2 regions of the Variovorax sp. 10N432 genome follow, and region 2 is predicted to be linked to the other one. Evidence: riboswitches for the same ligand, from Rfam matches in the RefSeq annotation. Region 2 holds a riboswitch; the other holds the start of a gene.

Region 1 (7,796 bases), on a different contig from region 2:
CATGGAAAAACGTAAAAAGGACGGGTACTTCTGATGACCGCCGCAACTTCGATTCCGGCGGCCTCCGCCCAGCAAGCCGAGACCGGCGCCGCCCTGCGCTTCATCACCTGCGGCAGCGTCGACGACGGCAAGAGCACCCTCATCGGCCGCCTGCTGGTCGACAGCAAGACCGTGCTGCAGGACCAGCTGGCCGGCGTGCAACGCGGCGGCGAGACCGACCTGGCGCTGCTGACCGACGGCTTGTCGGCCGAGCGCGAGCAAGGCATCACGATCGACGTCGCCTACCGCTACTTCTCGACCGCCCATCGCAAGTTCGTGATCGGCGACGCGCCGGGCCACGAGCAGTACACGCGCAACATGGTCACGGCCGCATCGAGCGCCGACGCCGCCGTGGTGCTGGTCGACGCCACCAAGCTGGCCTGGGCCGGCGAAGTGGGCGACGGCGAAGTCGTCAAGCGCGAACTGCTGCCGCAGACCCGCCGCCATACCCTGCTGTGCCATCTGCTGCGCGTGCAGTCGATCGTCTTCGCGGTCAACAAGCTCGATGCGATCGACGATGCCGAGCTGGCTTTCGAACGCATCTCGGAGGCGCTCGCGAATTTCGCCGAAGCCGCCGGCGTGCAGGTCGCCGCCACCGTGCCGATCTCCGCGCTCAAGGGCTGGAACGTGGCGTCGCGCCACCCCGACTGGGCCGGCTACAAGGGCCCGAGCCTGCTCGAACTGCTCGAGCAGCTGCCGGTCACCGCGCAGGACGAGGCCGTGCCCTTCGCCTTCCCGGTGCAATGGGTCGAGAAGTTCTCGGCCTCGGCCGACACCTCGCGCGGCCGCCGCGTGTTCTGGGGCCGGGTCGCCAGTGGCCACATCGAGCCCGGCCAGCGCATCGCCGTGCTGCCGAGCAACCAGCACGCCACCGTGGCCCAGGTGCTGAGCCACACGCGCGAGCCCAAGGCCGTGCATGCCGGCCACAGCGCCGGCATCGTGCTCGACCGCGAACTCGACGTCTCGCGCGGCGACTGGCTGCTGGCCCCCGACGCCTTCGAGCCGGTGCGCGAGATCACCGCCACGGTGGCCTGGCTCGACGACGAGCCGCTGGTGGCCGGCCGGGTCTACTGGGCGCTGCAGGGCCACCGCTGGGTCAAGGCCAAGGTGGCGCGCATCATCGACCGCGTGAACATCACGACGCTGGACGCCGAGCCGACCGACAAGCTCGAAGCCAACGCCATCGGCGACGTGGTGCTGTCGCTGCAGCAGCCGCTGGCCGTGCTGCCCTTCACCCAGTCGCGCACCTTGGGCTCGCTGATCCTGGTCGATACCGCCTCGCACCGCACCTCCGCTGCGGTGCTGGTGCGCCCTGCCGCCACAAAGGCCTAAAATTCGGGGTTTTCCCGATCATTCCCTTCCGCTTGCCAAGAAAATGACCCACGTCGTCTCCGAATCCTGCATCCGCTGCAAATACACCGATTGCGTCGACGTCTGTCCGGTCGACTGCTTCCGTGAAGGGCCGAACATGCTGGTCATCGATCCCGACGAGTGCATCGACTGCGCGGTCTGCATCCCCGAGTGCCCGGTGAACGCGATCTACGCCGAAGAAGACCTGCCGGCCAACCAGCTGGCCTTCATCAAGCTCAACGCCGAACTGGCGCTGGCCGACGGCTGGAAGAGCATCACCAAGCGCAAGCCCGCGCTGCCCGATGCCGACGAGTGGAAAGACAAGACCGACAAGATCGGGGAGTTGGTGCGCTGAGTACGCCGGCTGCGCCCATCGAAACCGATGCGCTGATCATCGGCGCGGGGCCGGTCGGGCTGTTCCAGGCCTTCCAGCTCGGCCTGCTCGAGATCTCCTGCCACATCGTCGACGCCCTGCCGCGCGCGGGCGGCCAGTGTGTGGCGCTGTACGGCGACAAGCCGATCTACGACATCCCCGGCACGCCGGTCACGACCGGCAGCGGCCTGGCCGAATCCCTGCTGCGGCAGATCGCGCCGTTCAAGCCGCGCATCCATTTCGACGAGCAGGTCGCGACGCTGGCCCGCCAGGAGGACGGCCGCCTGCTGCTCGGGACCTCTCGCGGCAACGCCTTCCTTTGCAAGACGGTCTTCATTGCCGCCGGCGTCGGCGCCTTCGTCCCGCGGCGCATCGCGGTGGAAGGCATCGCCCGCCTTGAAGGCACGCGGCTTTTCTACCATCCCGACGCCCTCGAGCGCTTTGCGGGCCAGTCGGTGATCGTCCACGGCGGCGACGATGCCGCCCTGGAGACCGCGCTGGCACTGCTGCCGCTGGCCAAGGCGGTCACGCTGCTGCATCGCCGCGACGTCTTCCAGGCCGAGGAGGCCACGGTCGCGGCCGTGCGCGAGCGCATCGCCGCCGGCGCCCTTCGCCTCCAGGTCGGGCAGCCGGTCGGTTTCGATCCGGCCCATCTGCAGGTCGCCACGCCCGACGCGCAGACCGTCGTGCTGCTCTTCGACACCCTGATCGGCTGCCTGGGCATCTCGCCGCGGCTCGGGCCGATCGCCGACTGGGGACTGGCGCTCGAGCGCAAGCAGCTGCCGGTCGACACCGAGAAGTACCAGACCCAGGAGCGCGGGGTCTTCGCCGTCGGCGACATCAACACCTACCCCGGCAAGAAGAAGCTGATCGTCTGCGGCTTCCACGAGGCCACGCTGGCGGCCTGGGGCGCGGCGGCGATCGTTTTTCCCGACAAGTCGATCCCGCTGCAGTACACCACCACCAGCACGCGGCTGCACCAGCTGCTCGGCGTCGCCCACTGAGAAAGAACCGATCGATGCCTGAACTTGAGGTGAACACCCCGTTCATGGTGGGGACACCCGCTGGCCTTAGGATCGCCTGACATGCAGGACGTCAACATCTCTCTTTTCCAATGGCTCGGCGCGGGCCATGCGCCCGACGCGCAGTTCCTCTGGCTGGCGACGCTGCTGGCCGACGGAACCTCCTGGCTCTGCCTCGCACTGCTGGCCGTGGCCGCCTGGCGGCAGCCCGCACAACGCGGCTACCTGATGGCGACCCTGGCCGCCGCCGGCGCCGCCGCGCTGGCCGCGCATGCGCTGGCCCAGGCTCTCAATCTCCCGAGGCCCTTCGTCGCCGGCCTGAGCCCCAACTACATCGCCCACGGCGCCAGGGGTTCGCTGCCGAGCGCGCATGCGAGCGTGATGTTCACGCTGGCACTGGTGCTCTGTCTGCGCCCGGCCTTGCGAACGCTTGGCCTCGCGGTGTTCGCGATCGCACTGGTCACCGGCTGGGCCCGCATCTACGTCGGCGCCCATTTCCCGTTCGACATCGCCGCAGGGCTCGCGCTGGCGATCGTGATCACGGGGCTGTTCTGGGTGCTGTCCATCGGCGTGCGCCGCATCGTCCTGCCGCTGATCGCCCGCGACGATGCGCGCTCGGCAAAGCCCACGGGCACTCCCGCCGCCTGAGCGGGCCCGCCGGCCCCGGCCGGCTCTACAATCGACCTGCTTCGCCTGACGGAAGCAACGCTAGGGGTGCCGGCCCGCAACACGCAGTTGCAGGCCGGCTGAGAGAGTCCCTTTGAACCTGACTGAGGTAATCCTCGCGCAGGGAAGCTGGTCCGGCGGCCGCCACGTTTTCTCGCGCGGCGGTCGGGTCGCCGGCCTCGCCCACCTGCCACACACTTGCATGGAGCAAATGGATGGCAAACACAACCCATGAACAGGCCTCGGCCGCGGCCAACGAGGCGCTGACGCCGCTTGGCGAATCGCACCGCGTCTTCCAGTGGCGCGACCACATGGCGCTCTGGTTCAGCCTGGGCGTCGGCCTGCTGGTGATGCAGATCGGCGCCTATCTGGTGCCCGCGGTCGGCACCCGCGACGCGATGCTGGCGATCGTGCTGGGCTCCTGCATCGGCGCCGGCCTGCTGGCCTGGACGGCCCGCGTCGGTTGCGAAAGCGGCCTGGCCAGCGCCGGCCTCATGAACGCCACCTACGGCAGCGCCTTCGCGCGGCTCCCGGTGCTGCTCAACATCGTGCAGCTCATCGGCTGGACCACCTTCGAACTCGTGATCATGCGCGAAGGCGCCCAGGCCATCGGCGCGCAGGCTTTCGGCTGGTCGCTCGGCGGCCCGCTGGGCACCGTCCTGACGACGCTGCTGTGGGGCGCCGTGCTGCTGGCCTTGCTGGCCGGCTCGATGGTCAAGCTGGTGCGCCGCTTCGTGAGCCGCTTCGGCCTGCCGCTGGTGGTGCTCTCGCTGGCCTGGCTGAGCTGGCAGTTCGCGGCCCGGCTCCACGCCAAAGGACTGGACGCCTTCTGGACCCGCCCCGGCGACGGCTCGATGGGCATGTTCGGCGCGCTCGACCTGGTGATCGCCATGCCGGTCTCGTGGCTGCCGCTGGTGGCCGACTACGCACGCCACGGCAAGCGCAGCGCGGGCGGCCTGGGCGGCGCCTTCAGCGGCACCTGGATCGGCTATGTGCTGGCCAACATCTGGTGCTACGCGCTCGGCGTGATGGTCGTGAGCGTGGCCGAGCCCGGCACCGACCTGGTCGCCGCCCTGCTGCTGGCCCAGGGCGGCCTGGTCGCACTCGGCCTGATCCTGATCGACGAGCTCGACAACGCCTACGGCGATGTCTACTCGGGCTCGGTGTCGGCCCACAGCCTGCGGCCGCGCTGGAGCGTGCGGCGCTGGGGCCTGCTGCTGGCCGCGGTCTGCATCGGCTTCGCGCTGGTGCTGCCGATGCACACGCTCGAACCCTTCCTGCTGCTGCTGAGTTCGGTGTTCGTCCCGCTCTACGGCGTGATCCTCGGCCGGCTCGGCACCGGCAACGCGCCGGTGCCGCTCGGCAGCCGCCGCGTCGACCCGGCGGCGGCCGGCCTCTGGATCGGTGGCATCGCGGTCTACCACGCCTGCGCCGCCTGGGCGCCGCAGTGGGGCTCGGCGCTGCCGACCCTGGCCCTGACCTTCGTGTTGGCCCTGGTCACGCGCCCGGCACAGGCAGGCGAACGCTCGGCACTGGTGCAAAGCCGTGGTTGAGGGGACCGTGACCGGCGCCGACCTGCATGTCCGCGCCCGCCGCCATGGCGGCGACCACATAGCCGCGGGCGCGTTCCACCGCCACGGGCAGCGCATGGCCGAGCGCCAGGTGGGCAGCGATCGCCGACGACAGCGTGCAGCCCGTGCCATGCAGATTGCGGCTCGCGATGCGGCTGGAAGAGAGCCGCAGCCGCTCGCCGTCGGCCTCGGCCAGCAGGTCGACCACGTCGTCGCCCGGCAGGTGGCCGCCCTTGAGCAGCACCGCCCTGGCACCCAGGGCGAGCAGTTCGGTGGCCGCGTCGTCGAGCGCATCGACCCCGTCGATCGCATGGCCGATCAGCAGCGCCGCCTCGTCGAGGTTGGGCGTGACGACGATCGCGCGCGGGAACAGTTCGCGCACCAGCTCGGCCACCGTCTCGGCGGCGATCAGCCGGTCGCCGCTGGTGGCGACCATGACCGGATCGAGCACCACGTTGGGCAGCTTGTAGTGGTCGATGGCCCAGGCCACCACCTCGACGATCTCGGGCGCATGCAGCATGCCGAGCTTGACCGCGTCGACCCCGATGTCCTCGACCACCGCCTGGATCTGCGCCTTCAGGAAGGCCGGCGGCACGCCGTGGATGCCCGACACGCCAAGCGTGTTCTGCGCCGTCAGCGCGGTGATCGCGGTCATCCCGTAGCAGCCGAGGGCCGAAAAGGTCTTCAGGTCGGCCTGGATGCCGGCGCCGCCGCCGCTGTCGGAGCCGGCGATCGAAAGCACGCGTGCGTAGCGGGAAAATGCAGAGGTCATGTTGAAAATTATCGACCACGCACGCCGTGGCCCACGCTGAGCCCGCAATGAGCCCGTCGCAAGAATTCCCTTTCCGCTCCGCGGCCGTGCTCGGCGCCGGGCTCATGGGCCGGCTGCTGGCACTGGCACTGGCCCGGGCCGGCTGCGAGATCGACCTGTATGAAGCCGGTGGTCCGCAGGCCGAGGGCGCCGCCGCACGGGTGGCTGCTGCGATGCTCGCGCCGCTGGCCGAATCGGCCGTGGCGCCGTCCTCGGTCGTGCGCATGGGGCATCACGCGCTCGACCGCTGGCCGACGCTGATCGCAGCGCTCGCGGCCCCGGTGTTCTTCCAGCGCGAAGGCACGCTGGTGCTGTGGCACCGCCAGGACGCCGCCGAGGCCGCGCGGCTGCGCCGCGTGCTGGAGCGCACCGGCGAACGGGTGCCGGAGCTGCCCGCGATGCGCACGCTCGACGCCGCCGGCATCGAGGCCATCGAACCCGCGCTGGGGCGGCGCTTCGCGCAGGCGCTGCTGCTGCCCGACGAAGGCCAGCTCGACAACCGCGCCTTGCTCGACGCGCTGCTGGCCACGCTGCAGGCGCAGCCGAAGGTCCGGCTGCATTGGCAGGCGCCGCGCGCGCCCGACGACTTCAGTCCCGGCGCCACCGGCCAGCCCGAACGCGTGATCGACTGCCGCGGCCTCGGCGCCAAGCCGCAGTGGGGCGCGCTGCGCGGCGTGCGCGGCGAAGTGATCCGGGTCCATGCGCCCGAGGTCACGCTGCGGCGGCCGACGCGGCTGGTGCACCCGCGCTACCCGATCTACATCGCACCCAAGCCCGATCACCTGTTCGTCATCGGTGCCACCGAAATCGAGTCGGACGACATGTCGCCGGCCAGCGTGCGTTCCACGCTCGAACTGCTGAGCGCGGCCTACGCGGTGCACAGCGGCTTCGCGGAAGCGCGCATCGTCGAGATCGCGACCCAGTGCCGCCCGACCCTGCCCGACAATCTGCCGGCCGTGCGCGAGCTGCGCCCGCACGTGATGCAGATCAACGGCCTCTATCGCCACGGCTTCATGATCGCGCCGGCGATCCTCGACATCGCGCTCGAACTGCTGGCCACCGGCCAGTCGGCGCTGGCCGGCCGCTTCGGCCTCGCAACCCATCCATGAACCTGCTGATCAACGACCAACCCCACCAGCTGCCGGCCGGCGCGACGCTGTCGGACGCGCTTGCGCTCATCGAAGCCAAGCCGCCGTTCGCCGTCGCCGTCAACCGCCAGTTCGTGCCACGCTCGAACTACGGCGCGCATCTGCTGCAGGCCGACGACCGCATCGAAGTGATCCGCCCCGTGACGGGCGGCTGAGGACACACCATGACACCGATTCCCCCCAACGATCCGCTCGTGCTCTACGGCCAGAGCTTCGACAGCCGGCTGCTGCTCGGCACCGCGCGCTACCCCTCGCCCGACGTGCTCGAGGCGGCCGTCCGGCGCGCCCGGCCCGCCATGCTCACTGCCTCGCTGCGACGCCAAACCGCGACCTCGAACGGCGCCGGCAGCGACAACGGCTTCTGGGACCTGCTGCGCCGCCTCGGCGTGCCGGTACTGCCCAACACGGCCGGCTGTCACAGCGTGCAGGAGGCGATCGCCACCGCGCAGATGGCGCGCGAGCTGTTCGATACGCCATGGATCAAGCTCGAGCTGATCGGCGACGACTACACGCTGCAGCCCGACACGCTGAACCTTGTCGACGCCGCCGCGCAGCTGATCCGCGAAGGCTTCCAGGTGCTGCCCTACTGCACCGAGGACCTCGTGCTGTGCCAGCGGCTGGTCGATGTCGGCTGCCAGGCCGTGATGCCCTGGGCGGCGCCGATCGGCACCGGGCGCGGGCCGGTCAACCCCTACGCCTTGCAGGTGCTGCGCGAGCGGCTGTCGGTGCCGCTGCTGGTCGACGCCGGGCTGGGCTTGCCCTCGCATGCCTGCCAGGTGATGGAATGGGGCTATGACGGCGTCCTGCTGAACACCG
Region 2 (7,796 bases):
CGTCGAGCGCACCGGCGGCGGCACCGACGCCGCCTATGCGGCGCTCGCGGGCAAGCCGGTCATCGAAAGCCTGGGCCTGCCGGGCTTCGGCTACCACAGCGACAAGGCCGAGTACGTGGACAGCAGCGCGATCCCGCGCCGGCTGTACATGGCCAGCAAGCTGATCATGGACCTCGGCCAGGGCAAGTAGGCCCATGATCCGCACCCTCGATGAGTTGCGCGCGCTCTATGCAGCGCCCGGCGAGCGGGCGCTGCGCAAGCAACTCACGCAACTCGACGTGCATTGCCAGCGTTTCGTCGCGCTGTCGCCGTTCTGCGTGATTGCCAGCGCGGGTGCGCCGGGCCAATTGCTCGATGCTTCGCCGCGCGGCGGACTTCCAGGCTTCGTGAAGGTCGCCGACCCGAACACGCTGTGGGTGCCGGACAGCGGCGGCAACAACCGGCTCGACACGCTTGAGAACCTGCTGGCCGACCCGCGAATCGGCCTGCTCTTCATGGTCCCCGGCGTGGAAGAGACGTTGCGCGTCAACGGCATCGCCCGCCTGCGCGACGAACCCGGTTTCGTCGATGCATTTGCGCAGGAGCGCCAGCGGCCGCGACTGGTCGTCGAGGTGCAGGTGAAGGAAGCGTATCTGCACTGTCCCAAGGCCTTCATGCGCTCGGATCTTTGGCAGACTCCAAGCTGGCCGGCGCGCAGCGTGCTGCCGAGCCTGAACCAGATGCTTCACGACCAGACTCGTGTCACAGAGGCGCCCGAACCCGCCGCCGACATGCTTGCGCGCTACCGCGACCAGATTGCGCAAGAGCGCAAGCCCACGCCCTGATTCCCTCTCACCGAATGCCACCACCATGCTGCTGACCCCCGACCAGGAAGCCATCCGCGACGCCGTGCGCGCCTTCGCCCAAGCCGAGCTCTGGCCCCACGCGCCGCAATGGGACCGCGACCACAGCTTTCCCAAGGCCGCGCACGAAGGCCTGGCGGCGCTCGGCGCCTACGGCATCTGCGTGCCCGAGGAAGACGGCGGCGCCGGGCTCGACTACCTGACGCTGGCGCTGGTGCTGGAAGAAATCGCGGCCGGCGACGGCGGCACCAGCACCGCGATCAGCGTGACCAACTGCCCGGTCAACGCGATCCTGATGCGCTACGGCAATGCGCAGCAGAAGAAGCAGTGGCTGCAGCCGCTGGCGCAGGGCCGCATGCTCGGCGCCTTCTGCCTGACCGAGCCGCAGGCCGGCAGCGACGCCTCGTCCTTGCGCACCACGGCGCGCAAGGAGGGCGACGGCTGGGTGATCGACGGCGTCAAGCAGTTCATCACCAGCGGCAAGAACGGGCAGGTCGCGATCGTGATCGCGGTCACCGACAAGGGCGCTGGCAAGCGCGGCATGAGCGCCTTCATCGTGCCGACCGACGCGCCCGGCTACAACGTGGCGCGGCTGGAAGACAAGCTGGGCCAGCATTCGAGCGACACCGCGCAGATCAATTTCGACGCCTGCCGCATCCCGCTGGAGAACCTGATCGGCCAGGAAGGCGAGGGCTACAAGATCGCGCTCGGCGCGCTGGAGGGCGGGCGCATCGGCATCGCCGCCCAGAGCGTGGGCATGGCGCGCAGCGCGTTCGAGGTGGCGCTGGCCTATGCCAAGGAGCGCCAGGCCTTCGGCGGCAGCATCTTCGACCAGCAGGCGGTGGGCTTCCGGCTCGCCGAATGCGCCACCCAGCTCGAGGCGGCTCGGCAGCTGATCTGGCATGCGGCCGCCCTGCGCGACGCCGGCCGGCCCTGCCTCAAGGAGGCGGCGATGGCCAAGCTGTTCGCCAGCGAGATGGCCGAGCGGGTCTGCAGCGCCGCGATTCAGACGCTGGGCGGCTACGGCTACGTCAACGATTTTCCGCTCGAGCGCATCTACCGGGATGTGCGCGTGTGCCAGATCTACGAAGGCACTTCTGACATCCAGAAGCTGCTGATCCAGCGGGCGCTAGCCTGAGACCTTGCGGGACAGACCAAGAAATTGCGCAGCAATTTTTGCTCTGTCCTCAACGGATCAGGTGGGCTCTGCACAATACGCCCTGGAACTTTCCCTCGCCCACGCCTTTTTCATGTCCGCATCCCCCTCCAGCCCCGCCCGTGTCCCCTGCCCCTGCGGGCGCCGCGACCGGCGGGAGCTGCCCCTGGCCTACACGCAGTGCTGCGGCCGCTACGTGGACGATTTTGCGCACACGCCGGCACCGGATGCCGAATCGCTGATGCGCTCGCGCTACACCGCCTTCGTGCGCGAACGCGCCGACTACCTGCTGGCCACATGGCACGCCTCGACCCGACCGGCGAGCATCGACTTCGAGCCTGCCGTGAAATGGCTGGGCCTGGACGTCCGCTCGCGCTCGGTGCTGGATGCCGACCACGCGGAGGTCGAGTTCGTCGCCCGCCAGCGCAACGGCGCCGGCGAGGCGAGCCGGCTGCACGAGCGCAGCCGCTTCGTGCGCCAGGAGGATGACGAGGGGCTCCATCGCTGGTATTACGTCGACGGCGACCTTCACTGACGGATTTGGTCGGAAAGGTCCGTCGGCCCGCACCCGGACTCGAATCGATGCTATTGATTTCGTAGCAATCCCGACGGATTGTGTCCCTTGCGGCGACAGAGCGATTCCTTCCGGGCTATTTATCTTGCGCCGCTCCTGCCTCACACTCCGTACCCTGTGATTGTTGCGCCGAAGGCGCAGCGACGATCCGCTCAACCGGCCGCAGGCCAAGAGGTGCACCATGGGCAGCTGGACGAACCGCACGCTGGATTGGGGGCGGCTTTGCGCCGCGATGGCGCTGCCGGCCGTGGCCGCGCTGCTCTTGGCCGCGCCGGACGCGCGCGCGCAGGACAAGAACCTGCTCACGCCCTTCTCGGGCGCGACCGGAGCCCAGCCGCCCGCGCCGTGGCATTTCACCACCTTGCCCAACAAGTCGCCGACCCGCTTCGAGGTCGATCAGCTCGACGGCCAGCGCGTGCTCAAGGTCGATGCCGACAACTCCTACGGGAACTTGGTGCATCCCGCCCGAGTGGAGCTCAACGAGCAGGCCACGCTGGCCTGGCGCTGGCGGGTGGAGTCTTTCGTCGAGGGCGCCGACCTGCGCACGCGCTCCGGCGACGATGGCGCGGCCAAGGTCTGCGTGTTCTTCGATTTCCCGGCCGACCGGCTGTCCGTCGGCGAGCGCACCCGTCTGTCGCTGGCGCGCCGCGCCACCGGCGAGGCGGTGCCGACCGAGACCCTGTGCTACGTCTGGGACAACAAGGAAGCCAAGGGCAACGCGTTCGACAACGCCTTCACCAAGCGCATCCGCATGGTGGTGCTCGAATCCGGCGCCGCGGCCAAGCCGGGCAGCTGGACCTCCGAGCGCCGCAACCTGCTGTCGGACTACCGCCGTGCCTTCGGCGAAGAGGCCGGCGACATCCGGCCCGACGTGACGGCGGTGGCGGTCTCGGCCGACGCCGACAACACCCACGGCCACGGCATCGCCTACTTCTCGGATCTCGACCTCCGCGGCAATCCGCCCTCGCCGGCGGCCGCGGCGGCCGCCTCGCCCGCGCCAGCGTCGGCCGACCGGCCGGCTCAGGGCCAATAGCGGCTCACCTGGCCCCGGCCTCCACGTCACTACAACCATGAACGACTTCGTCTCGCTCCTCGCCAGCCAGGGCGCCGCCCTGGTCTTCGCCGCCACGCTCGCGACGCGCCTCGGGGCGCCGGTACCGGCCGTGCCGTTCCTGGTCGTGGCGGGCGGGTTGACGGTCGGCGGGCAGCTGTCCGTGGTCGCGGTGGTGCTGGCGGCGGTGCTCGGCAACATCCTCGGCGACGGCGTCTGGTTCCTGGCCGGGCGCCGCTGGGGCTACCGCGTGATGCGGCTGCTGTGCCGGATCTCGCTGTCGCCCGACTCCTGCGTCCGACGCAGCGAATCGATCCTCGGGCGCTGGGGCGGGTGGTCGCTGATCGCAGCCAAGTTCGTGCCCGGTGTCTCGGTGGTGGCGCCGCCGATGGCCGGCGCCCTTGGCATGTCGAACCTGCGGTTCCTGGCCTACGAAACCGTGGCCGCGCTGATCTGGACCCTGCTTTGCCTGTTCGTGGGCCGGATCTTCCATGCAGCGATCCAGGACGTCCTCGCGGTGATCTCCAACATCGGCCTGGGCGCGCTGGCGATCGGCGTGCTGGCGCTGGCGGCCTTCATCGGCTGGCGCTGGCGGCAACGCCGGCTGGCGCAGCAGGTCGACGATATCGTCCACATCCAGGTCGAAGCCTTGCGCGAGGCCCTGGCGGCGGGCGCCGGCCCGACAGTCATCGACGTCCGCTCGGACGAGGCCCGCGCGCTCGACGCTCGGGCGATCCCGGGCGCGATCGGCATCGGCCTGAAGCAGCTGCCGAAGCGGCTCTCGGCTTTTGCCGATGGCCGCGAAGTGGTCGTCTTCTGCGATTGCCCCGACGACGCCACGGCGATCGCGGCGGCGCGCGTGCTGATGGGCGCGGGCCTGCCGCGGGTGCGCGTGCTGGCGGGCGGCCTGGACGCCTGGGCGGCGTTGCATGCCGCCGAGCCGATGCGGACGGTTCCGCCACTGGCGGCGGCACACTCCGCTTGATTGCGGGGCCGCAAGGCACCTAGAATCGGCCCCGCTCCGGGGTGCACGCAGATGCGTGCTGAGATGGCCAAGCCGCCGAACCCGCGAACTTGATCTGGTTCATACCAGCGTAAGAAGAGCTGCGACTCCCCGGCACCCCCACTCCCTTTTCCGGAGCGATGCCGTCCAGAGGCATCGCGGAGCACCCTTTGTTTTCAAGAACAGGAGTGCCCCGCATGAATGCCAGCGACAAGTTCGCTTCCCTGCTCACGCTCACGCGCGAGCCCTTCCCGGCCTCGACCAAGGGCGCCATCGCCGGCAGCCGGCCCGACTTGCGCGTCCCGGTGCGCGAAGTGGCGCTGACCAATGGCGAGCGGGTGTCTCTCTACGACACCTCGGGCCCGTACACCGACCCGGCGGCCGACATCGACATCCGCCGCGGGCTGCCCGGCGTGCGCGATGCGTGGATCTCCGAACGCAACGACACCGAACGCTACGAGGGCCGCCTGCATCTCGCGCTGGACGATGGCGCGACCCATGCCGACCGCGATGCCCAGCGCATCGCCGAGCTGCGCGCCGGCGCCGCCGCGCTGCAGCGCACGCCGCGCCGCGCCAAGGCCGGTGCCAACGTCACGCAGATGCACTACGCCCGGCGCGGCATCGTGACGCCCGAGATGGAGTATGTGGCGCTGCGCGAGAACGGCCGGCGCGAATGGATGGCCGAGTACATGGCCGACGAGGCGCGCGAGAAGCGGCTGGCCGGCAACCCGATGGGCGCCCGCATCCCGAAGATCATCACGCCCGAGTTCGTGCGCGACGAAGTGGCGCGCGGCCGCGCCATCATCCCGGCCAACATCAACCACCCGGAAGTCGAGCCGATGGCGATCGGGCGCAACTTCAAGGTCAAGATCAACGCCAACATCGGCAACTCCGCCGTGACCTCCAGCATCGAGGAAGAGGTCGAGAAACTGGTGTGGGCGATCCGCTGGGGCGCCGACAACGTGATGGACCTGTCGACCGGCCGCAACATCCACACCACGCGCGACTGGATCGTGCGCAACAGCCCGGTGCCGATCGGCACGGTGCCGATCTACCAGGCGCTGGAGAAGGTCGGCGGCGTGGCCGAGGACCTGACCTGGGAAATCTACCGCGACACGCTGATCGAGCAGGCCGAGCAGGGCGTCGACTACTTCACCATCCACGCCGGGCTGCGGCTGCCTTTCATCCATCTCACGGCGGATCGGCGCACCGGCATCGTCTCGCGCGGCGGCTCGATCATGGCCAAGTGGTGCATCTCGCACCACAAGGAGAGCTTCCTCTACACGCACTTCGAGGACATCTGCGACATCATGAAGGCCTACGACGTGAGCTTCTCGCTCGGCGACGGCCTGCGCCCGGGCTGCGCCTCGGACGCCAACGACGAAGCCCAGTTCGCCGAGCTGCGCACCCTGGGAGAGCTGACGCAGATCGCCTGGAAGCAGGACGTCCAGACCATGATCGAGGGCCCGGGCCACGTGCCGATGCACCTGATCCAGGCCAACATGGACGAGCAGCTGAAGCACTGCCACGAGGCGCCGTTCTACACCCTGGGCCCGCTGACCATCGACATCGCGCCGGGCTACGACCACATCGCCAGCGCGATCGGCGCCGCGATGATCGGCTGGGCCGGCACCGCGATGCTGTGCTACGTCACGCCGAAGGAGCACTTGGGCCTGCCGGACCGCGACGACGTCAAGCAGGGGATCATCGCGTACAAGATCGCGGCGCACGCGGCCGACGTGGCCAAGGGGCACCCGGGTGCGCGTTCGCGCGACGACGCGCTGTCGAAGGCGCGCTTCGAGTTCCGCTGGCAGGACCAGTTCAACCTCGGCCTCGACCCCGACACCGCGCGCGAGTTCCACGACGAGACCCTGCCCAAGGACAGCAGCAAGGTGGCGCATTTCTGCTCGATGTGCGGGCCCAAGTTCTGCTCGATGAAGATCACCCAGGAGGTGCGCGAATACGCCGCCCAGCGCGGCATCGAGGCGACCGACGCGGTCGAGGACGGCATGGCCGGCAAGTCGGCCGAGTTCAAGGCCGCCGGCGGCGAGATCTACATTCCGATCCGACCAGCCTGAGTCGTCATGCTTCCGGGGGGCGACGTTGTTACGATCGCTCCCATGAAAGCTCCTCCCTTCGACGCCGTCCTGTTCGACTGCGACGGCGTCCTGGTCGACTCCGAACCCATCACCAACCGCGTGCTCGCCGAGATGCTCGGCGAGCTCGGCTGGGCGATCAGCACCGAGGAATCGATGCGGATCTTCACCGGCAAGGCGGTCAAGGACGAAGCCGCGCTGATCGAGGCCAGGACCGGCTTCGCGATCACGCCCGAGTGGCTGCACGGCTTCCGCGGCCGCCGCAACGAGGCGCTGGAACGTGACCTGCTCGCGATTCCCAACGCCGCCCTGGCGGTGCGCGCGCTGCACGCGGCGCTGGACGGCCGCATTGCCTGCGCCTCGGGCGCCGATCGTCACAAGGTCGAGCTGCAGCTCGAGAAGATCGGCATCCTGGACTGCTTCGCAGGCAGGATCTTCAGCGGCCACGAAACCCCGCGCTCCAAGCCCGCGCCGGACGTCTACCTGGCGGCGGCGGCGGCGCTCGGCGTCGACCCGGCGCGCTGCGCGGTGGTCGAGGACACGGTCACCGGGGCCACCGCCGGCGTCGCAGCCGGCGCCACCGTGTTCGGCTACAGCCCGAGCGATCTCGGCCACAGCGGGCCCGAAGCGCTGCGGGCCGTCGGCGTGGCACAGATCTTCACCGACATGGCGCAGCTGCCCGGACTGCTGGCCGACTGGCGCCCCGCCGTCGCCTGATACCCACCGCATGCCCGGCCTGCGCGCGCTCTGTGGTCTCCTGATCGCCGCCTGCCTGGCGGGCTGTTCGTCGATCCGGCCATGGCTCAACGAGCCGCTGGTCGAGCGGGCGCCGCCGACTTCCAGCCTGATGGCGCCGGCGTCGGGCCGCGACCCCACGATCCTGGTCGCCGTGACGCTCTCCGGCGGCGGCGCGCGTGCCGCCGCTTTCGGCTATGGCGTGCTGGAGGAACTGCGCCGCACCAGGTTCGACCTGAACGGCCGCCACTCCGACCTGCTCGACGCCACCGACGTGATCAGCGGGGTCTCGGGCGGCAGCATCCTCGCGGCCTACTACGCGGCTTTCGGTGCCGACAG

Evidence for each region. Region 2 has a riboswitch for thiamine pyrophosphate ahead of thiC (phosphomethylpyrimidine synthase ThiC). Riboswitches for the same ligand answer to the same signal wherever they lie in the genome.
Region 1: it holds a riboswitch for thiamine pyrophosphate, as region 2 does, so the genes downstream of both, AC1DF3_RS01800 (purine-cytosine permease family protein) here and thiC (phosphomethylpyrimidine synthase ThiC) in region 2, are expected to answer to the same signal.

The regions. Positions count from the first base shown of each region.
Region 1 is NZ_JBFTHX010000001.1:365,370-373,165, forward strand. Features, by position in the region: gene cysD (sulfate adenylyltransferase subunit CysD) at 1-34, shown strand, start outside; gene AC1DF3_RS01780 (sulfate adenylyltransferase subunit 1) at 34-1,371, shown strand; gene fdxA (ferredoxin FdxA) at 1,415-1,744, shown strand; gene AC1DF3_RS01790 (NAD(P)/FAD-dependent oxidoreductase) at 1,702-2,766, shown strand; gene AC1DF3_RS01795 (phosphatase PAP2 family protein) at 2,848-3,432, shown strand; TPP riboswitch at 3,485-3,594, shown strand; gene AC1DF3_RS01800 (purine-cytosine permease family protein) at 3,666-5,003, shown strand; gene thiD (bifunctional hydroxymethylpyrimidine kinase/phosphomethylpyrimidine kinase) at 4,948-5,793, opposite strand; gene AC1DF3_RS01810 (FAD-dependent oxidoreductase) at 5,841-6,941, shown strand; gene thiS (sulfur carrier protein ThiS) at 6,938-7,135, shown strand; gene AC1DF3_RS01820 (thiazole synthase) at 7,145-7,796, shown strand, end outside.
Region 2 is NZ_JBFTHX010000014.1:33,533-41,328, forward strand. Features, by position in the region: gene AC1DF3_RS17620 (glutamate carboxypeptidase) at 1-190, shown strand, start outside; gene AC1DF3_RS17625 (pyridoxamine 5'-phosphate oxidase family protein) at 195-824, shown strand; gene AC1DF3_RS17630 (acyl-CoA dehydrogenase family protein) at 850-1,980, shown strand; gene AC1DF3_RS17635 (YchJ family protein) at 2,093-2,533, shown strand; gene AC1DF3_RS17640 (DUF3047 domain-containing protein) at 2,754-3,605, shown strand; gene AC1DF3_RS17645 (VTT domain-containing protein) at 3,643-4,608, shown strand; TPP riboswitch at 4,636-4,741, shown strand; gene thiC (phosphomethylpyrimidine synthase ThiC) at 4,824-6,704, shown strand; gene AC1DF3_RS17655 (HAD family hydrolase) at 6,747-7,439, shown strand; gene AC1DF3_RS17660 (patatin-like phospholipase family protein) at 7,450-7,796, shown strand, end outside.